2 regions of the Aeribacillus sp. FSL K6-1121 genome follow, and region 1 is predicted to be linked to the other one. Evidence: a T-box and tRNA genes for the amino acid it is inferred to sense, from the RefSeq annotation. Region 1 holds a T-box; the other holds one or more tRNA genes.
What was found. A T-box is a leader RNA that pairs with one kind of tRNA and senses whether it is charged. The one in region 1 lies ahead of glyQ (glycine--tRNA ligase subunit alpha), so its partner is inferred to be a tRNA-Gly.
Positions count from the first base shown of each region.

Region 2: it encodes a tRNA-Gly, which carries the amino acid that the T-box ahead of glyQ (glycine--tRNA ligase subunit alpha) is inferred to sense. The anticodon was not compared.

Region 1 covers NZ_JBBOPS010000001.1:456,477-467,424, reverse strand. Annotated here, with positions in the region: gene rpoD (RNA polymerase sigma factor RpoD) at 1-129, opposite strand, end outside; gene dnaG (DNA primase) at 162-1,958, opposite strand; gene NSQ61_RS02310 (YaiI/YqxD family protein) at 1,983-2,471, opposite strand; gene NSQ61_RS02305 (pyruvate, water dikinase regulatory protein) at 2,732-3,541, opposite strand; gene NSQ61_RS02300 (helix-turn-helix transcriptional regulator) at 3,557-4,195, opposite strand; gene glyS (glycine--tRNA ligase subunit beta) at 4,321-6,384, opposite strand; gene glyQ (glycine--tRNA ligase subunit alpha) at 6,377-7,267, opposite strand; T-box leader at 7,337-7,510, opposite strand; gene recO (DNA repair protein RecO) at 7,628-8,380, opposite strand; gene NSQ61_RS02280 (YqzL family protein) at 8,411-8,551, opposite strand; gene era (GTPase Era) at 8,664-9,569, opposite strand; gene NSQ61_RS02270 (cytidine deaminase) at 9,562-9,960, opposite strand; gene NSQ61_RS02265 (diacylglycerol kinase family protein) at 10,059-10,418, opposite strand; gene ybeY (rRNA maturation RNase YbeY) at 10,421-10,897, opposite strand; gene NSQ61_RS02255 (HD family phosphohydrolase) at 10,894-10,948, opposite strand, start outside.
Region 2 covers NZ_JBBOPS010000001.1:43,073-54,020, reverse strand. Annotated here, with positions in the region: gene queG (tRNA epoxyqueuosine(34) reductase QueG) at 1-1,066, opposite strand, end outside; gene NSQ61_RS00245 (B3/B4 domain-containing protein) at 1,149-1,814, shown strand; tRNA gene NSQ61_RS00240 (tRNA-Gly) at 1,934-2,007, opposite strand; gene trpB (tryptophan synthase subunit beta) at 3,109-4,272, opposite strand; gene NSQ61_RS00230 (VOC family protein) at 4,357-4,749, opposite strand; gene NSQ61_RS00225 (hypothetical protein) at 5,098-5,406, shown strand; gene NSQ61_RS00220 (class I SAM-dependent methyltransferase) at 5,483-6,244, shown strand; gene ssuE (NADPH-dependent FMN reductase) at 6,524-7,063, shown strand; gene NSQ61_RS00210 (DeoR/GlpR family DNA-binding transcription regulator) at 7,227-7,991, opposite strand; gene NSQ61_RS00205 (MFS transporter) at 8,082-9,320, opposite strand; gene NSQ61_RS00200 (alcohol dehydrogenase catalytic domain-containing protein) at 9,340-10,428, opposite strand; gene NSQ61_RS00195 (ribulokinase) at 10,636-10,948, shown strand, end outside.

The sequences.
Region 1 (10,948 bases):
CATTTTCTCAGCAATTTCTTCATATGTTAATACTCCGCGTTTCTTTCCTAATTGAATAAGCTGATTTTTCACTTCCTCAACAGTTCCATCAGCTTCTAAATCTTTTGAATGGGCTTGTTTTTCAGCCATTGGATCCCCTCCTTCCAGAGTTATACAAGCTTTCACATTAATCCTTTTTTCAGCTGAATTACTTCCATTGCAATTTCGGCAGCTTTTACATAATCTTTTCGTTTTTCAGCCTCTTTCTTCTCAGCTTCCTTTTCCTTTAGGATGAGCATTTTTTGATGGTTCAAGATATGTTTTACATAGTCTTGAAGCTCTTGCTCAGTCAATTGTTCGCCAATTGTCATCATGGCAATTTCCGATACAATTCGGCTTAATGAAGGATCTTTGAGCTTCGTCAAAAAGTGGCTTATGTCCGGATCGTTCCCTTCCTCATAATAAGCGTATAAATAGGATGAAATAGCCCGATGCTCCTCCACGTTAAAATTTCCACCAATCGCATGAAGAACCTTTTCTGCCACTTCCCTGCTTTTCAACATATGAGCAATTAGAAGGCGTTCTGCCTTTTGATAAGCAGGCATCAGTGCATTCCGTTGTAATGCATCAGTCTTGAGACTCGTTTTTTCTGGTCTTCTTCTTTTCCGCTTATTTATATTCCGAAGCTCTGCCATTAACGTTTCTTTTGATACGGAAAATTCTTCAGAAAGCTGCGTGATATACAGCTCTTGTTCGATCCCGCTCGGAAGGCCGCTTAATTCGTTAAGCACTTCTTGAATGTATCTCGCTCGGTCCCCTTCATCCTGGAGATTTTTCCCCTTTCGAAAATATTCCATCTTAAATGCCATTAATGAGAGACTTGCCCCTATTACATCGTTTTTGAATTTTTCCTTTCCGTATGTCCGAATGTAGTCATCAGGGTCTAACCCTTCAGGCATTTTAGCAATCCTTACATTACATCCTGCTTCAACAAGCAATTTAGAAGCTCTGAAGGCAGCTTCAATTCCAGCGGAATCGGAATCGTAGCAAATGACAACTGTTCCTCCGCTTCTGGCTAAGAGCTTGACCTGTTCTTCCGTCAGCGCTGTTCCCATTGTTGCTACACTATGCTCGATTCCTGCATGAACGGACGATATAACATCCGCAAACCCTTCAAACAACACCGCTTCCTGTTTTCGTCTAATGAAAGGTCTTGCTTGGTGGAAATTATAAAGAATCCGTCCTTTGTTAAATATTTTTGTCTCAGGGCTGTTTAAATATTTTGGCTGTTTGTTTCCTAGCGACCTTCCGGAAAAAGCGACTGTACGGCCTTGTGCATCTTTAACCGGAAACATGATCCGATTGCGAAACCGATCAAAAAAAGAACCGTTAGATTCGCTTCGGATAATTAATCCTGTTTTTTCTAATAACGGAAGTTCAAAACCTTTTTTCAGCAAATATTTTAAAGAAAAGTCCCAAGAATCTAAAGCGTAGCCAATCTCAAATTGATCGATTAATTCTTTCGTAAAACCCCGATGAAGCAAATAATTTAACGCGTTTTGCCCTTCTTTTGTATTTAGTAATAAATGATGGTACATTTTTTTCAGCAGTTCATGCACTTTTATCATTTTCTCTGCTTCGCTGTTGTTTGGGTATGTCGATTCTTGAGAAAGTGCCGAGCCCCCTGGAATGTCCAAACCAGCTTTTTTTGCTGTCATTTGTACAGCTTCTGTAAAGCTGCATCCTTCAATTTGCATGAGAAAGGTAAAAACATTTCCGCCAGAACCGCAGCCAAAGCAGTGGAAAATTTGTTTTTCAGGTGAAACAGAAAATGAAGGTGTATTTTCGCCGTGAAAAGGACATAGTCCAAAAAAGTTTCGACCCTGCTTCTTTAATTGAACATATTCACTCACAACATCTACTATATCTACAGCATGTTGTACTTTTTCTATAAATTCCTCGGGAAGCATTTTCCCCATATGAACAACTCCGTGCCTTAAAATTTATTCAATATGAATTTTAAAATTTCCTGCATAATTCGACAATATTTTTTCAAATGCTGTGATAAAATGATGACGATCTTTATCTTGGAATTTTTTTGGCCCTTTGATATAATTGCCGTTTCTTCTTTCCCTTGCCGAAATATACCGGAGATGGAGAACAGAGTCGATTGTATCTTCTGTAAACAGCATTCCTCTTGGAGAGAGAACATGTGTGCATTTCTTAAGCAGCATACCGGCTAGTCCGATATCTTGTGTAATGATGATGTCATGTTTTTTTGAGTTGTTAAAAATGTATAAGTCGACAGATTCCTTTTCTTGATCGACAAATACCCAGCTATTCCCGTCATCCTTTTTACCTACATGAGCATATGATGCAATGAAACAAACCGGGATTTTATATTTTTTTGCGACTGATGCAATTTCTTCTTTGACGGGGCATGCATCAGCATCGACAAAAATAGTGATATTTTTCCCATCATATTTCTCTATTCTTCATCACCTCAAAGAATCCTGCCTGCAATTTAAACTTTTTACAAAAAGTGATTTGTCGAATTTTCTTTCTCCAACCCCCTTGACATCTTCCTGTAAATAGTTTATTCGTATTTTTTTTAGTCTAAACCTAAAAAGCATAATTTTATCACAATTTTTTATTATAATACAATACACTGCATTATTCCATCATTTTATCTTTCACCATGAAAAAAACCTACTATATTCTTAAGATCGGAATAAGCAGGTTTTATCACATGTTATTTTTTTAAGAATAAATTTTGGATATGATTGGCTGTTTCTTCAACTGCTTTGTTCGATACATCTATAACTGGACAGCCGATTTTTTGAACAATTTTTTCAAAATAAGCTAATTCTTCTTTAATTCTGTCTATATTGGCATATATAGCCTGATCATTAAGCCCGAGCTGCTTTAATCTTTCCTTTCGGATATAATTCAGCTTTTCCGGACTGATTTTTAGACCGACGCATTTCTCTTTGGAAACTTTAAAAAGTTCTTCAGGGGGTTCTACTTCGGGAACAATAGGAACATTAGCTACTTTTAATCGTTTTAGCGCCAAATATTGCGACAAAGGCGTTTTGGAAGTCCGCGATACACCGATCAAAACAATATCGGCTTTCAAAATTCCTCTCGGATCGCGGCCGTCATCATATTTAACAGCAAACTCAATTGCTTCTACTTTTTTGAAATAGTCTTCATCAAGCTTCCGAACTCTTCCGGGCTCATACTTCGCTTTTATTCCATATGACGTTTCCATTTTATCAATTAAAGGACCAATGATATCGTGGTAGATCACACCTTCTTTTTCCGCTTCTTGAATAAGAAGATTCCTAAGTTCGGGGACAACGATTGTGAAGCAAATGATCGCATTATCCATTTTCGCCAATGCGACAACTTCTTTGATTGTATTTGCATCCTCCACATAAGGCACCCTTTTCACATTCGTTTCATATTGAGAGCCGTTAAATTGACTGATAGCTGCTTTTACAACGAGATCTGCCGTTTCCCCGACTGAGTCTGAAACAATATAGATCGTACGATTATTCATTCGGATCCCCCATTCTTACATAATATCGTCATCAACTAATCTTACCAATATTTTTGTAATGTTTGTTTTCGTAATTCTTCCTATCACTTCAAATCCGCCGTCCACTTCTTTTACAACGGGCAGTGCATCGATTTGCTTTTCAATTAAAATCCTTGCTACATCAATAATAAGATCTTCCTTTTTGCATACGGTTATATTTGGCATTCTAGTCATAATAATATTGACGGGGATTTGGGTTAATTCCTGTTTGCCGATGCTTGCCCGGAGGAGATCTTTTCTCGACAGCACTCCCACTAGCAACGATTGATTATCTACCACAAATAATGTCCCGACATCTTCCAAAAACATTGTACAAATTGCATCATAAACAGAAACATTATCGTTGACAACGACTGGGATCGACTGAAAATCTTTTACTTGGAGCTTTTTTAATTTCTCTGCAAGCAAATTGGCGCCTGATTTCCCTGTATAAAAATAGCCGACTCGCGGCCTTGCGTCAAGGTATCCAGCCATTGTTAAAATTGCTAAATCAGGTCTTAGCGTAGCTCTTGTCAAGTTTAAACGATCTGCAATATGCTCACCTGTAATTGGCCCATGCTCCTTAACGATTTGCAATATTTGTTCTTGCCGTTTATTAAGCTCTATTGTCCTCACCACCTTGAAAAAGAGGCTGCATTATAAAAATATTATATATGATTTCAATATTTTGAAAAGGTTTTCTATTGCTCATTACGGCGAAAGGAAAGACGATTATCCTCGGGATAATCGTCCATTTGCATTTATTTTACGATAATTTCATTCACTTTGGCAAAAGATGTGATTATTTTTGTTAATTGTACCATTTGGGACAGCCTGTTTTGTTTAACCGACTCATCCTCTGCCATTACCATAATATTATCAAAATAACGATCAATCACCGGCTTTAAAGCTTTCATTTCCAAAAATGCTTCTTTAAAATTACCCTCTTTTTGCAATTTTACAAAATTTTCTTCAAGCCGTAAATACGCTTGATACAATGTTTTTTCTTCTTCCTTCTCGAACAGCTCTTCTTTAATATTGCCCTCTTGGCCCTTAGACGAGATGTTGACAACACGAGACAGCGATTCAATTACTTCTTTAAAGTCACCCTTTTGGCTTTCTTCTGACAGAACGGCAGCCCGCTCGAAATATGCATTAACTTCATGGTAATTGGATTGTAATACCGATTCAATTATATCATGGCGGACATTTTCTTCATGAAGCGCAAATTTGACTCTCATTTGGAAGAACGACAGCAATTCTTTTCTCAAATTGTCTTTATTTTCTAAACCATATACATTTATAGCAAGGTCGAACAATTCCTCCAATTCAAGCCGCCATTGTTTGGCTCGAAGAATTTGAACAATGCCGCTTGCTTGTCTTCTTAATGCATACGGATCTTGTGAGCCAGTTGGAATCAAACCGATCGAAAAAAATCCTGCAATTGTATCCAGCTTGTCCGCAAGCCCTACAATGGCTCCGCTCGACGTTTCAGGCGTCTTGTCGGAAGCATGCCGCGGCATATAATGCTCATTTATTCCTTTTGCAACCTCTTCCTGTTCACCCTTTAAAAGAGCGTATTTTTCTCCCATAATTCCTTGAAGCTCTGGAAATTCATAAACCATTTGCGTAACAATGTCAAATTTGCAAATGGAAGCAGTCCGTTTAATATAAGCTTTCTCCTCATTGGAGCATTCAAGCTTTTCGCTAAGCTTTTCTGATAATTTTACAATTCGGCGAACCTTGTCACCGATGGAACCCAGTTCTTCATGAAAAACAATTTTTTCAAGCTTCTCCAGTGCGGTATCGATGGCAAGCTTTTTGTCTTCTTCGTAAAAGAAATTTGCATCGGAAAGTCTTGCCCGAAGGACCTTTTCATTCCCCTTGGCAATCGTTTCAATGTTTTGATCATTCCCGTTTTTTACGGTAACAAAAAACGGAAGCAGCTTTCCATCTTTATTTTTGACAGGAAAATATCGCTGATGCTCCTTCATCGTCGTCACTAACACTTCTTCAGGCAATGTTAAAAACTGGTCTTCGAATGAACCGTACAGGGCGGTCGGATATTCCACCAAGTTTGTAACTTCCTCGAGCAAATCTTCATCAACAGGGATGATCCAGTTTTCCTTTCTTTCCAGTTCCTCCAGCTGTTGAATGATCATTTGTTTTCGTTTTTCATAATCGGCGACAACAAACTGGTTCAACAAAGTATTTTCATAATCGCGTGGAGTGGAAATTTCCGCTTTCGTTCCTAAAAAGCGATGGCCATACGTAACATTTCCTGTCGGAACATCGGTAATGGAAAACGGAATGATGTCTTGTCCAAATAAGACAACTAACCATTGGATCGGACGGATATAGCGAAGATTCCAATTTCCCCAACGCATATTTTTCGGAAAATGGATGGTTTGAATAATCTCTTCTAACCCTGGGAGCAGTTCTTTCGTTTCTTTCCCTTTTTGAAATGTTTGAACAAAAGCGTACTCAACACCGTTTACTTCTTTAAAGGATATGTCGTTTGTGGAAGCTCCTTGGCTCCGTGCAAAGCCTAACGCTGCTTTTGTCCAATTTCCATTCTCATCAACCGCAATCTTTTTTGCCGGTCCTTTTGCTTCGCCAAGCAAATCTTCCTGTTTTTCATTTACATCCTCTACAAGGACGGCAAGACGTCTAGGAGTTGAATATTTTTTTATTTTGGCGTAAGAAATGCGATGTTCATCCAGCCAAGCTCCTACTTTGTCAGCCAGCTGATCAATCGAAGACAGGATGACGCCGGCAGGCATTTCTTCAAGCCCGATTTCGATAAGTAAATCCCGTTTATTCATGATTTTCGGCCCCCTTGTTTTTCAGCATTGGAAAACCGAGTTTTTCCCGTTCTTCATAAAACGTTTTGGCAACTTTTCTTGCCAGCTTTCTCACTCTGCCAATATATCCGGTTCGTTCTGTAACAGAAATAGCTCCTTTTGCGTCAAGCAAATTAAATGTGTGCGAGCATTTTAAAACGTAGTCGTACGCTGGATGAACGAGACCTAATTCCATCTGTCTGTGCGCTTCTTTTTCATACGTATTAAACAGTTCAAATAGCATGTTTGTATCGGATGTTTCGAACGTATACTTGGAATGCTCATATTCAGGCTGATAAAAAATGTCCCGGTATGTAAATCCGTTTGTCCATTCAAGGTCAAATACATTTTCTTTTTCTTGAATATAAGACGCCAAACGCTCTATTCCATAAGTTATTTCAACAGAAATCGGTTTGCATTCCAGTCCTCCGACCTGCTGAAAATACGTGAATTGAGTAATTTCCATTCCGTCAAGCCAAACTTCCCAGCCAAGCCCTGCGCAGCCGAGAGAAGGATTTTCCCAGTTATCTTCCACAAAGCGGATGTCATGTTCAAGCGGATCAATTCCAAGAGCCTTTAATGAATCTAAATAAATTTCTTGTATGTTTTTCGGAGACGGCTTCATAATGACTTGGAATTGATGGTGTTGATAAAGGCGGTTCGGATTTTCCCCATACCTTCCGTCAGCAGGTCTTCTTGACGGCTCCACGTAAGCAACATTCCACGGTTCTGGCCCGATGGAGCGAAGAAATGTGTATGGGCTCATGGTTCCGGCACCTTTTTCTACATCATATGCCTGCATCAAAATACATCCATGATCGGCCCAATGCTTTTGCAGCGTCAAAATCATTTCTTGAATGTTCATTCATCATGCACCTCCACAATTAAGTTATGTTCGAACAAAATAAAAACCGTCCCTAATGCAACAAAGTTGCATAGGGACGGGATGACCCGCGGTTCCACCCTATTTGCTGAAAAACGTTTCAGCCTCTCGTAAACCGTTATTGCTCTGGAACGCCGTTCCCTGCATCCTCATACCTTAGCTCGCACCATCCTAAGGTCGCTTTCTATGAAGATTGCAGGTACTCTTTTCCTTCATCGCATTTTATTATTCAATTTGACACGTATCATTTCCGCTCATTACATGACATTAAATCGCTTTTTCTAACAGCATGAGGGGGGGATAAATCCTTCATTTGAAAGGTTTCACATCCATGTATATGGTTTACAACATTTCTTTTAAACTGTCAAGCTGATTTAAAAATTTTTTCGATTTCAGCGATAAACCTGCATATTCCTGATAATATTGATCAAGAACAAATCTCAGTTCTTTTTTTGTCTCAGCGGAGACGGATATTTGACCAATGCGGTTTAAGTCAATAGAATAAAACAGCCGCAACAGCTTCACTGTCTTCTGAGAAATATTGAGCCTGTAAGGATCTTTTTCAAAACAGCGGCTGCAAATCAATCCGTTTTCTTTTAATGAAAAATGAAACGGTCCGTTTGTTTCGCCGCTTACTGCACATTTGTTTAATTCGGGATATAAACCGAGAACGTTGAGCATCTTTATTTCAAATATATTGGTCAAAATTTCCGCATCCTTTTCTTCATTCAGCAGATGAAGTGTTTGAAATAAGAGCTCAAACAAAAAAGGGTTTCTGTCTTTTTCATCTGTTCCTTTATCAAGGAGCTCTACAATATATGAAGCATATGCAGTCAAAAAAATATTTTCCTTAATCTCTCTAAAAGCGGAAATGATTTCTCCTTGGCTTAAATTGCCCAATCCAGAAGATTGATGATACAAAAAATTTCCATACGTAAAAAGTTGGGTAACAGCTGCGAGGCGGCTGTTCGGTTTATTTGCGCCCCGTGCCATTACACCAACTTTCCCAAACTCCCTTGTATATATTGTAACAACTTTATTGGTCTCACCATATTCCGTTGTACGAATGACAATTCCTTCCGTCTTTACAAGCATTTCTCCACCATCCTATTGGATACAGCACTACTAAACAGGGAGATCAACCTCAGTCCGCTCTTCTTCCTTCATTTGACAATCTTTCGTTCGCTCCTTTTCAAGCTCTTTAAAAAGGAGATATGTGTCAATATTACCTGTAAACGTGAATACTTTCCAGGTAAAATCTAACATATTGTCCCCACCTTTCTGTCGTTGTTCCTAAGCTATATCCAATTCATTGTTATCATAGCCTTTTTGACTCATTTTCATGTTTTGAAAATATTTCTAACTTCCTTCAAGTCAATTAATATTCGTCTTCCCTAAATCCAAAATCTCGCAATTGCGACAGGCGATTTCTCCAATCTTTTTGCACTTTGACCCACAGCTCTAAAAAGACTTTTGATCCGAGCAAGTTTTCAATGTCAACCCTTGCCCTTTTCCCAATTTCTTTCAACATTCTTCCTTGCTTCCCAATGATAATACCTTTTTGAGAGTTGCGTTCCACAACAATTGTTGCAGCTATATATACTGCATGGTTTTCTCTTTTTTCAATAGAATCAACAACAACTGCGACAGAATGCGGGATCTCTTCTCTTGTCAAATGCAATACTTTTTCGCGAACTAGTTCAGAAATGATAAAACGTTCCGGGTGATCTGTCACCTGATCACTAGGATAATATTGCGGACCTTCCGGCAAATACGCTTCAATTTGCCCTAGCAACGTTTCAATGTTGTTTCCTTGCAGGGCAGAAATTGGAACAATTTCCTGAAACTCGAACTTTTCCCTGTATTGGTCAATAAGCGGCAATAAATCATCAGGATGAACCCGATCGATTTTATTGACAACTAAAAATACAGGAGTATCGGTTTCCTTCAATCGTTCCATGATATATTCATCACCGCGGCCTAATCCTTCTTCAGCATTAATCATAAACAGAATTAGATCCACTTCTTTGAGCGTATTTTGAGCGACTTTCATCATAAAATCGCCCAATTTATGCTTTGGTTTATGAATACCGGGAGTGTCGATAAAAATAATTTGTGAGTTTTCCGTCGTATAAACCCCTTGTATTTTGTTTCTCGTTGTTTGAGGTTTATCGCTCATAATCGCAATTTTTTGACCGATTACACGGTTAATAAAAGTCGATTTGCCGACATTCGGACGGCCGATGATTGATACAAATCCTGATTTAAATTTTGTCTTATTCATGTAAATCCTCCGATGTAAATGCTTCTGGTAATAGTTGTTCAACTGTTAGCTCGTTATAGTCTCCGTTAAGATTCGCCAAAATCACCTTCATATTTTTAGGACAGAGCTCTGCTATGACTTGCCTGCAAGCGCCGCACGGCGATACAGGGCGCTTTGTATCCGCAACTATGGCAATAGCTGCGAATTCATTTTCACCTTCTGAAACCGCTTTATATATAGCAGTGCGCTCGGCACAATTGCACATGGAATAAGCTGCGTTTTCAATATTGCATCCTTTGTATACTTTTCCATCCTTTGTCAGAAGTGCTGCACCTACTTTAAATCGAGAGTAAGGTGCATAAGCAAATTCTCTTGCTCTTTTTGCTTCTTCAATTAGTTGATGGGAGTCCATAGCTTCCTTCCTTTCGTTTACGTTGCAGCTTATACTCATTATTTTACATCATTTTTCATTTAATTTCACGTTTATTTTTTCAGAAAATTCTACATTTTTCACGAAAAAACTTCAATTATTTTGGGGGCAAAAATGATGAATCCGATGACAACCGAAACGGCTGCATAAACCAATACTGCTCCTGCAGCTGCATCTTTTGCAGTTTTAAGCAGAGGATGAAATTCTTTCGACACAGCATCAGCGATTCGTTCAATGGCAGTATTGACCAGCTCTAAAGCTAACATTCCGCCAATTAATAGGAGAATGACAATCCATTCAATTAAGCTAATGTTGAAAAATAATCCGGCTGCGATCACGATGATCGCAGCTGTCACATGAATTCTAAAGTTCCGCTCGGTTTGGAAGGCTGCAGCTATTCCTTGTACGGCAAAATAAAAGCTTTTCAACAAAGTCTTCATGTTTATCCTGTTCTTTTCAATCCAAATTTCTCTAAAATTTCCTTTTGCCTTGAAAACATTTTTTCTTCTTCTTCTTTTGTCATATGATCATAACCTAATAAATGCAAAAAGCCGTGAACAGATAAAAATCCGAGCTCTCTCATAAATGAGTGGCCGTATTCTTCTGCTTGCTCTTTCGCTTTTTCTATTGAGATAATGATATCCCCTAAATGAGGGGGGAGCTCAGCACCTTGGATCTCCACTTCATCTTCTCCTGTTTCTTCAAGCGCAAATGAAATCACATCTGTCGGCTGATCTTTTCCCCGGTAATCCCGATTGATCTCTTGAATGTCTTTATTAGTAACAAAGGTTACAGATACTTCCGAATCTTTGGGAACACGTTCTTCTATAGCAGCAAATTGCAGCAAACTTTCGATCGTTTCTATTTCCTCAGAAGAGAGTGTTTCCGTCTGGTCGAAAATGTCAATGGATAATGTCATGTTTTCTTCACCTTCTTTTCATGAAATTCCGGATATTCAATTCTTGAATGA
Region 2 (10,948 bases), 410 kb from region 1:
GAGCTTTTTCTAATTCAAAAAGCACTGATTGATCTCCTATCCTTCCAATCGCCCATGCGGCGGTTCCCCGAATAATCGGTCTTGAATCTTCGTGCATCAGTTTAATTAAATCAGGCAAAGCCGTTCTATCTTTATAATGGGCTAAAGCGATGATCGCATTTCGCTGAATCGGCTTTTTTCCTCTCCATGAACCAGCTATATGGCCGAATTTTTCTTTAAACTCGCGGTTTGAAATATGAAGAAGCGGCTTTAATTTTGGTTTTGCAATTTCAGGATCCGGTTCCATTTCAGAATGGATATGGAAATCCTTTCCTTTATTTTCCGGACAAACAAGCTGACAAGTGTCACAGCCGTAAAGCCTGTTTCCGATTTTCCCACGGTATTCATCAGGCAGAAACCCTTTTGTTTGCGTTAAAAAAGCAATACATTTCTTTGAATTGAGCTGCCCGCCTTGCACGAGCGCACCAGTCGGACATGAATCGACACATATGTTGCAGGATCCGCATCGGTCTTCAATCGGGGTGTCGGAAGGAAAAGGAATATTTGTAATCATTTCGCCTAAATATACATAAGAGCCGAATTCCGGTGTAATAATCATGCAGTTTTTTCCGCTCCATCCGATACCGGCTCGCTCTGCTACGGCCCGATCCGACAGCTCCCCCGTATCGACCATCGATTTAACCTGTGCTCCGTCCACTTTTTCTAAAATAAAGCTTTCCAGCTTTTTTAACCGATCTTTTAGAATCACGTGATAGTCTGTCCCCCATGAAGCCCTGCAAAATAAACCGCGCCGCTCTTTTTTTGTACTTCTGGGAGCATTTTTCATTTTTGAAGGATATGCCAACGCTATAGAGATAATCGATTTTGCTTTTGGAAGGAGCAGCTCAGGATTTGTCCGCTTTTCGATATCAGGCTCCTCGAATCCTGACTGATATCCTAACTGCTGCTGTACAATTAGCCGCTCCTTCAATGTTTCAAAAACATCAGCACTCGCAAAACCGATTTTATCGATTCCAATTTGCTTGCTGTATTCAATAATTTCTTGTTTGAGAACTGTGAAATCCACACCGCTCCACCCCCTTTGTTTTTATTTCAAAAAATATATAAACTATGTTAAGATAAAATGGCTGAAAATAGGAGGGAAATCAATGGAATTTTTTATTGCTGAAGAGGTCAAACAACGAATTCCTCACTTTAAAATAGGCTTAATTGAGTATGATCATATTCAAGTATCCGAATCCCCCCAAATGTTAAAAGGGAGACTTCGTTTCTTTCAAGAATCTATTTTTTTCGATCTAGAAAATAAAAATGCAGTTGAATTAGACGGCATTCGAGAATGGCGGGAAGTCTTTAAGCGTGTTGGCACTGATCCTAATCGATACCGCCCATCCAATGAGGCTCTTTTTCGCCGCGTTCAAAAACAGCAATACTTACAGTCTATCCATTCAGCAGTTGACTTAAATAATTTTTTCTCTTTGAAATATGAAATTCCGTTAGGCATCTACGACCGAAACAAAATAAAAGGACCTATTACGTTAAAAATCGGTAAAAATGGCGATTCATATGATGCCATCAACGGCCGCCAAGTGAATTTGGAAAATAAACTAGTAACCTGTGATGCAAACGGACCTTTCGGAAGCCCCTATGTTGATTCTAAGCGAACAGCAGTACAGCTTTCGACAACAAGCGCTTTACATATCGTTTATTTAAAGCCATCGATGCGGACAGAAGAAGCAAAAAAATTACTTGAAGCGATAGCAAACATGTTTGTTCAAATTCACGGTGGAGATGCTCGCCAACAAATTTTCGCTTAAGCCTCTCCCTTTTCTTTCTTTTAATGGCATGGCAGCCATATACAAAATTTCTATAATGAAAAAACGCAATGCTTCGTTTGCTTATAAAAACGAAACACTGCGTTGATGAATGATATGTATGGAGCGGGTGATGGGAATCGAACCCACGACATCAGCTTGGAAGGCTGAGGTTTTACCACTAAACTACACCCGCATACATTATTTCTTTTCTATTTAAGATGAAAAACACGCACTTGTCATGCCTCTTCCTCTTCCAGCTTATTCGAGGAAGTAGATGCGTCGAGGCAACTCGATGCTTATTCATCGAAGCATCGCTCGTGGCTGAGGTTTTACCACTAAACTACACCCGCATACATTATTTCTTTTCTATCAAGACGAAAAACACGCACTTGCCATGCCTCTTCCTCTTCCAGCTTATTCGAGGAAGGAGATGCGTCGAGGCAACTCGATGCTTATTCATTGAAGCATCGCTCGTGGCTGAGGTTTTACCACTAAACTACACCCGCATACATTATTTCTTTTCTATCAAGACGAAAAACACGCATTTGTCATGCCTCTTCCTCTTCCAGCTTATTCGAAGAAGGAGATGCGTCGAGGCAACTCGATGCTTATTCATCGAAGCATCGCTCGTGGTAGCCGTAATGCAATGACGGGTTTTATTATAGCAAAGCGAAAATGACGGTGCAACGGAAAAATGTAAAAAAAACGACATTTTTTTATGTTTTTGTCGAAATTGTGAACAAAATAGATACCAAGCTGTCCATTTAACACCCTATACCACTGAAAAAAGCATTAAATCAACAGTTTTTCTTATTTTGTTCATATATTTACAAAGCTGGTGGTAAATGTCCGGCGTTTAAATGTAAACTCCGAAATCATGGCAAGCTTAGATAACAGTTAGATTGAACCCCTCAGTCATTCCTTCGCAAACTAAATTTATCAACCAACATAAAATACTAAGAGCTGAGAAGATTCCTATAAAATCAGAGTAAAGTTAAGACCAAATGATAACTATACCTCAAAAACTACACCATTTTGATTCATTGAAAAAATGTGATGAGCGCACTTATCCCATATCTTTTAACTTTCTATAGCACTTTCGTGACTACAGCTCCCATACCTTGCCCATTTCAGAGCTGTCAAGAATTTTTTCAAAGATAAATATACACTTATCCGGTGGATCAAAAATCTGCCTTTTTTATATTACTATAAACAACTTGCTCTTCTAAAAATTCAGCTGATGAATCGTTAAAAGAAAGTAAAAAATCGACGTTCAAAAACGCCGATTTTCACCTTATTTTTTCAACATTTCAAACACTTGCTCGACATCCTTATCTCCTCTGCCAGAGAGATTAACGATCACAATATCCTCCTTGCTTAGCTGCGGGGCAAGTTTCATCGCATATGCTACAGCATGTGAACTTTCAAGGGCAGGGATGATTCCTTCCAACTTAGATAATTGCTGAAAAGCTTCCAAAGCCTCTTTTCCAGACACCGTAACATATTCTGCCCGTCCGGTTTCCTTCAAATAGCTGTGCTCTGGACCAATTCCAGGATAATCAAGCCCTGCTGCAATAGAGTAAGTCGGCATTGGATCATTATTTTCGTCAAGCAAAGTTAAGCATTTAAATCCGTGAATAACAGCTGGAACACCTTTCGTAAGCGTTGGTGCCTCTTCCGGCTCCACTCCTATTAATCTTACGTTTGGTTCGTCCAGATAATGCGCAAAAGCTCCGATTGCATTGCTTCCTCCTCCTGCACAAGCAATCACTGCTGTTGGAAGCTTCCCTTCTTTTTCAAGAATCTGCTTTTTCGACTCTTCACTAATAACCGATTGAAAATGCTTGACAATTGTTGGATACGGATGCGGGCCGACAGCAGATCCAAGCAAGTAAAACGTGTTTTGGTAATTTTCCACATAATCAGCTAAAGCTGCATCCACCGCATCCTTCAAACGTCCTTGTCCTTTTTCAACCGGTACTACCTTTGCACCAAGCAGCTCCATCCGAAACACATTTAATGCCTGCCGCTCTGTATCGAGCTTGCCCATATAGATGGTGCATTCCATTCCAAACATCGCACACGCGGTTGCTGTTGCAACACCGTGCTGTCCAGCACCTGTTTCTGCAATGATTCTAGTAGCCCCCATCCGTTTGGCAAGCAAGATCTGTCCAATTGCATTATTGATTTTATGTGCTCCGGTATGATTTAAATCTTCACGTTTTAAATAAACTTTCGCGCCCCCGAGCGCTTCTGTGAAATTTTTCGCATATGTCAGCGGATTTTCTCTACCAACATATTCTCTTAAATAATATGCCAATTCTTCATTAAACGTTGAATCGTTTTTAAATTTTTCGAAATTCTCTTCCAGTATGTCCAATGCTCTTTGCAAATCCTTTGGAACAAAGCTTCCTCCAAATTGGCCAAAATAACCCTTCTCAACTGTTTGCTGACTCATCTTACTCATCTCCTCTAAGCTTTTATTCAATTATAGCAAAACATGTTCAAATCAAACACTTATTTTTAGAATTTCTGCCGCTTATTATTTTGCATAGTTTAGCTCCCAAACTACACCGAATTTATCGATTACCACACCATATTTTGAATTCCAAAAAGTATCTTGCAATTCCATTTTGACCTGTCCGTCTTTCGCTAATGTTGTAAAAATTGAATTTATTTCATCTTCTGACTCCAAATCCAATGTCAGCCATATATTGTTCCCCTTCGTCACCGGTGAGAAAACATCGGCAAAATAAAGTACACATGATTCGTTAATATGCAGCTCGGCATGAATATATTTTCCTTCGTGGCCTTTAAACATTTCTTTTCCATCGGATGTCTCTACATTTTTGAGTTCTCCTCCAAATACTTGCTGATAATATTGCAACGCTTCCTTACAGTTATGCAAATAAATATGAGGGATTATTTTTTTCATCTTTTTTACCCGCCTTTGCCAGATTGTAGGGATAAACATTCTTCTCGTCCATTTTATCATAAGGGAATGACACCTTGTTTTATATAAAAATAAACGGGTTAAATGATTCAAAGCTTTTTCTTTTGTCCAAACTAAAATCTTTATGAAATAGAGCATTACTAGAAACAATTGAAATATTCTAAAATATAAAATGAAGTTAAAAAGCGCAGCGTGATGCAGGTTACCTGCTCCGAAAATAGTTTTCAAATTGGTAAACAAGAAACATCTTGTTATATTGTGTAATCTTTCTTAACGAGATACTTAGCAAAAAATTCAAATTATGTAAAAATCAATTTGGAGGACACATTCATGAAGAAGAATGACTACTTTCATTCGAAAAATTACACCGGGAATCATTTACATGTAGACAACTTTAAAGATGAATTTTCCCCTTTTATCGAAGGAATTGCCTGGGAAAGAACTGATGGCACAATGGATTTATTTTTTGACGATTTAAAAGAGGAAGAATTTCAACAATTATTTGCAAATAAAGAGCATTATTATGATAAATTTAAAGGTGTATTTATAGAAAATGTTCAAACAAATGAGGAAGCGTATGAAAAATTTCGTCAATGGGTGGATGAAGTACTGGAACCGTTTAGAAATGGCCAAAAATAAGCGAATGTTCCATTGAAATGCATTTTGCAAAATTCTCCCATATTTTTACTACAAATGAAAGAAGGGATTCTATCACATGAAAAAAGACAGTTGGAATGCAGCTTTGTATGATGCAAAACATTCATTTGTTTCCAAATTTGGAGAGCATTTGCTTGATCTGTTGGAGCCAAAAAAAGGTGAACGTATTCTTGACCTCGGCTGCGGTACGGGAGATTTAGCCTGGAAGCTTTACGAATTAGGAGTTGACGTCGTCGGAATTGATAAATCAGAAAATATGATTAATCAGGCTAAAGCAAAATACCCCGGTTTAAGCTTTGAGGTGAAGGATGTTCTAAATCTTGGATACCGCAACGAGTTTGATGCCGTTTTCTCCAATGCAGTTCTTCACTGGATCAAGCCGCCAAAACAGGCGTTAATCAATATATACCAGGCCTTAAAGGAGAACGGCCGTTTTGTAGCGGAATTCGGCGGCAAAGGCAATGTCAAAACGATTACCGATGCCATCCGAAATGAATTCAATAAATTGGGCATGGAGGAATTAGCAGACCAATTTCCTTGGTATTTCCCGAGCATTGGTGAATATTCATCGTTGATGGAAGAAGTGGGGTTCCGTGTCGTGTTCGCCCAGCATTTTGACCGCCCAACGCCATTACATGGGGAAAATGGGGTAAAAAATTGGATAGAGATGTTCGCTGGCAGCCTGTTTAACAGTTTGACAAACGAAACAAAAAATCTTATCTTCACAAACGTGGAAAACAACTTGAAAAACGTCATATATAAAAATGGCATCTGGTTTGCCGATTATAAGCGAATTCGCGTCATCGGGATTAAAGAATAGCACGTAAAGAGGCGTCTCATATCTTCGCGAATTGTTGAATCTAAAAGAAAGTGAACAATATGTAACTTTCTCAAAAAAATTTTGGAAAAAGCTAAATCTCCAAGAGCTTAAAGTTGCTTCTTATTTTCTCTTGATTTATGCTCAAATTGAAGGCTATTAGAATAACAGCTAAGAGCCTCCATATATTGACAGAATATAAAAATGATGATAGCATAAAGCGAACTATTTCAATAAGATTTATATGTTTTTTTAGAATCGTAGAAAGGAGCATAGTAGTAAATGAGCAAAGTTGTAATTATCAATGGAAGTCCGTTTCCATCATCAAGATTAAATGGATTAATCCAATATGCTGAACAGCAATTGCAGCAAAAAGGAATTGAGATTGATTACATTCAAGTAGTACAGCTGCCTGCGGAAGATTTAATCAAAGCAAAATTCGACAGCGAGGCGATTCTGAACGCCAACCAAAAAGTAGAACAAGCTGACGGAATTATCATCGCAAGCCCAGTGTATAAAGCAGCTTATACAGGCGTATTGAAAACATACCTTGACCTACTTCCGCAAAAAGGGCTTTTGGGTAAAACAATACTTCCGTTGTTTATTGGTGGCACATTGGCTCACCTTCTATCTATAGATTATGCGCTAAAACCAGTGTTATCCACAATGGGAAGCAGATATATTCTAGGAGGCGTTTATGCCGTTGATGCCTGGGTAACCAGAGAAGAAAATGAACAATACAGCTTGTCTGAAGAGCTGGTGCAAAGATTGGACGCAGCAGTAGAGGAATTTGCGAATGCTTTAAATGGACAAAAAGCATGATCAGCTCCTAATCAAAACTCAAAGGTTTTTTTGTTCGTACTTGATTTCGCAAAATTGCCGCTAGTAAATTAAAAGCAGACTGCCCGTACGGTGCAATCTGCTTTTTTCATTATTATTGTTAATAAAAAATGAAAGCATTTTGAGTAAAATATTGAATTTTTCTTTATACAAGATGAAGATTAACGCCACTATTTTCCCATTTTTTGATTTCAATCTCACTTAATTCAGAGCCTATAATAACTGCATCAATTTGATTTGGACTGGCAACAGTATGCAATGCAATCCTTCCTACTTTCGTATGATCCGTTACAACATAGACGCTCTTCGCAGCTTTTATCATAGAACGCTTCGTTGCAGCAATCTGTTCATCAAAATGAGTAAGACCAAATTTGTGATGAAGGGCTGGCGTTCCGATGAATGCTTTGTCCACATGGAGATTACCTAACACTTCATCAGCAATGAGTCCATTTAACATATAGCTTTCCGGATATAGCGTGCCACCTGTTACAATAACTTTAATCCCATTTGAAAAACGCAACTTTGCCGCAACATTTATATCGTTTGTAATTACTGTTATGTTTTTTCTATCTAATATCGCTTCAGCAATATGAACGGTCGTTGTTCCTGAGTCTAGTATAATATTTTCGCCATCTTGTATAAACTGTGCAGCACGCATGCCAATTCTTCGTTTTTCCTCGAACTGAACGGTTTCCCGATCCTGAAAAGACGGCTCCGATTTTACTTTATCTTCCTCAATGACAACGCCGCCATGAGTCCTTCTCAATTTCCCCTCTGATTCTAATAGCGACAAATCTCTTCGAATCGTTGCCTCATGGACATGAAAATATACAGCCAATTCAGCCACAGTAGCAATTTTCTTTTCCTTTACGTATTCTACTATTTTTTTTTGCCTTTCAAGAGCTAACATAGTCGAACTTCCTAACAATTTAAATTTTTCTATTCTTATATTATTCTCTTTTCATTAGGAATTCAATCGACTATGTTTTTTCAGATCTTGTTATTTCGTTTCTTCAGGCAATGTAATAAATTTGGTTAATATAGCGCTTACAAAATAAAGTATTGCCAGCACCCAAATAACTCCTACATTTCCTATTGAACCAATTAACAGGCCAACGATAGCAGGACCAACAAAAACAGGCAAGCCAGCGCCTAAATTTAGAACAGACATTGCAGCTCCTTTGTCCTCTTTCACCAACGAAGGTACTAAAGCAGACAACGGAACATATCCCGCTAACAATCCGCCCCATAAAATGGCTACTAAGCCAACGATCCAAATATTACCATTAAACCACTCTGGAAAATAATATATAGCTAAAGTAGTAACTCCGCAGCCAATACCGCCAAAATACATGATGGTATTGCGCCAGCCAATTTTATCCCCTATATATCCAAAAAATAGATTAAATAAAATATTGCTTGTAAAAATTGTCCCCCAAATAGCCAACCATGTAGATGTTGGAATTCCGTGTCCAGCAAGATAAGTAGGCAAAAAAACAGGAAATGCAAACTGCGCAGTAGTATTAATGACACGAACAATGCCGCCTAATAATACTTTCGGCTCTTCCTTGACAATTGTGACACCTTTTATAAGCTCATATAATTTTTCTTTAACAGAACTTCCTTGATTTGGTTCTAATTTGTCTTTATTAATTATTAATGCGATTATCGCCCCTAATACGACCCAAAAGATTGATGACCACAACGTAGTATAGTGCCCAAATAATTTGATTGCAACTACGGAATAATAAGCCCCTAAAACATTTAAACCTCCTGTAAATACAAACCAAAACCAGCCGACTGCTGTTCCGAGACGCTCCTGATCGGCACGGTAAGCAATCCATACTAGGAAAGAGTATGCAAACAGCGGGTATCCCAAGCCCCTTAATGCATAAAACGGAACCATCCACCAAATATTCAAATTCGGCAGCCCAAAACTCAAAAATCCAATTGTCCCCAGTATATAAAATAACACCCCTAGCCACATCGTTCTTTTTGTACCAAGTGCTTCAACTAATACTCCGGACAGCCACGAGGAAACAGCGACTGTCACCCCATAAGCTGAAAACAATAGGCTAGTTTGCTGAACTGTAAATCCTTGATCAATTAACCAAGGACTTAGCCAGCCAATTTCCAGTCCATCTCCCATCATGAAAATTAAAATCCCTAAATAACCCCATGCAATCGAAGAAGGTATACCTAATTTTTCAGTCCATTTCACTCCAGTTACTTGTGTCATTATTTTACACCCCTTTTATTTAGTTCCATGAAAAAGATAAATATGTTTTTTTCCACCCTTTATGTTCAGCAGCTTCATCCATTGCCTTTTTTAAATCTTCTGCGTTTCGGATTGCTATGCTTTTTTCCGGTATCAACTTAGAGAGAGTTTTCTGATAATCCTCATTTAGAAATGCTTGCATCAAAATTTTAAAATCTTCACTTGAACTTCTGGAACTTCCGTAAAGCTGCAACCCTTTTTCTAATACATCTCTTGTATTAATTGGTACACACTGCTCTGTCACCCCCATTAAAATCAATTTGCCTTCAGGCTCCAATAAATCAATCGCTTGGTTGATAGCGTTTTCGCTAAACTTGCCACCTGTGCATTCAATTGCAACTGTCACCCCTTTAGCTTCTAAAAAAGGAAAATCGTTAACTAAGTGTACAGTGGCAAAATCAAACTGATTCAGTTTTTCTTCCACTGCTCCAAACACTAATAGCTGGCTTTTAGGAATATGAAAATAATGATATAGCATTGCGGCTGTTAAATATCCTACTGGTCCATCGCCGAACACAGCAATTTTCCCTTTATGAAAATCTTCTTCTTTCAAATGATTCAGTGCATGCAGTGAAACTGAGCATAACTCTGCTAATACAGCAATCTCATCTTTCAGCTTTTCTGGAATTGGTACAACATTTTCGCTTGGCAATACTAAAAACTCCTGACCAATGCCATCATATCCGCTTCCTAAAAACACTCCAGTTTTACAATAGTTATCTGCGACATTTCTCCTGCAGGATTCACAACAATCTTCTTTTTTCTTTTGTTCTAATCTGTAACCAGGGATGCTTGGCACAATTGCAACCTTTTGTCCAACTTGTATAAACTCATCTTTTGAAATGACTACTTCTCCAATCCCTTCATGAAATAATGCCATCGGAAGCTTTTGGTTAAGAGCTTCTTTTCTTCTTTTGCCGGTATAGTATCTTAAGTCTGCATGACAAATACTGGCTAAAATAGGCTGGACGACAACTTCACCTTCCTTTACTTTATGTTCAATAATTGTTTCTTTAAATTTTCCAGGCTCTATTAACCTATAAGCCTTTGAATGAATCACATCTGTCATCCTTAATCCTCCATGTTCATTTATGTTCTTTCTTGCTTGTTTTTGATTGTTTATAATGAATATAATTCGATATTGTTTAAATTGTCAATATAAATGAACAAAAATATGTTTATTTTTGCTCGATTATATTAATTTTATGCTTGTAAATTTTATTTTATTAGTTTAATATAATCAGTACAATGAAAGCATTTTCATGGAGTGGTTGGTATGGAAAAATATACTATTGGAATTGATTTCGGTACTGAATCTGGGAGAGTTTTAATAGTAAACATTGACGATGGATCTATTAAAGGACAATGTGTCATTCCATATGCGCATGGAGTGATTACAGAGATGCTTCCGACGAACGATGGGACGAGATTACCCAGAGATTATGCTCTTCAGCATCCGGGCGACTATTTAGAAGTCATTATGAAAGGAATTCCTCATGCTATAAAAGATGCAAATATCAGCTCTTCACAAATTATAGGTATTGGCATTGATTTCACCTCATCTACTATGGTCGCAGTAGATGAAAAAG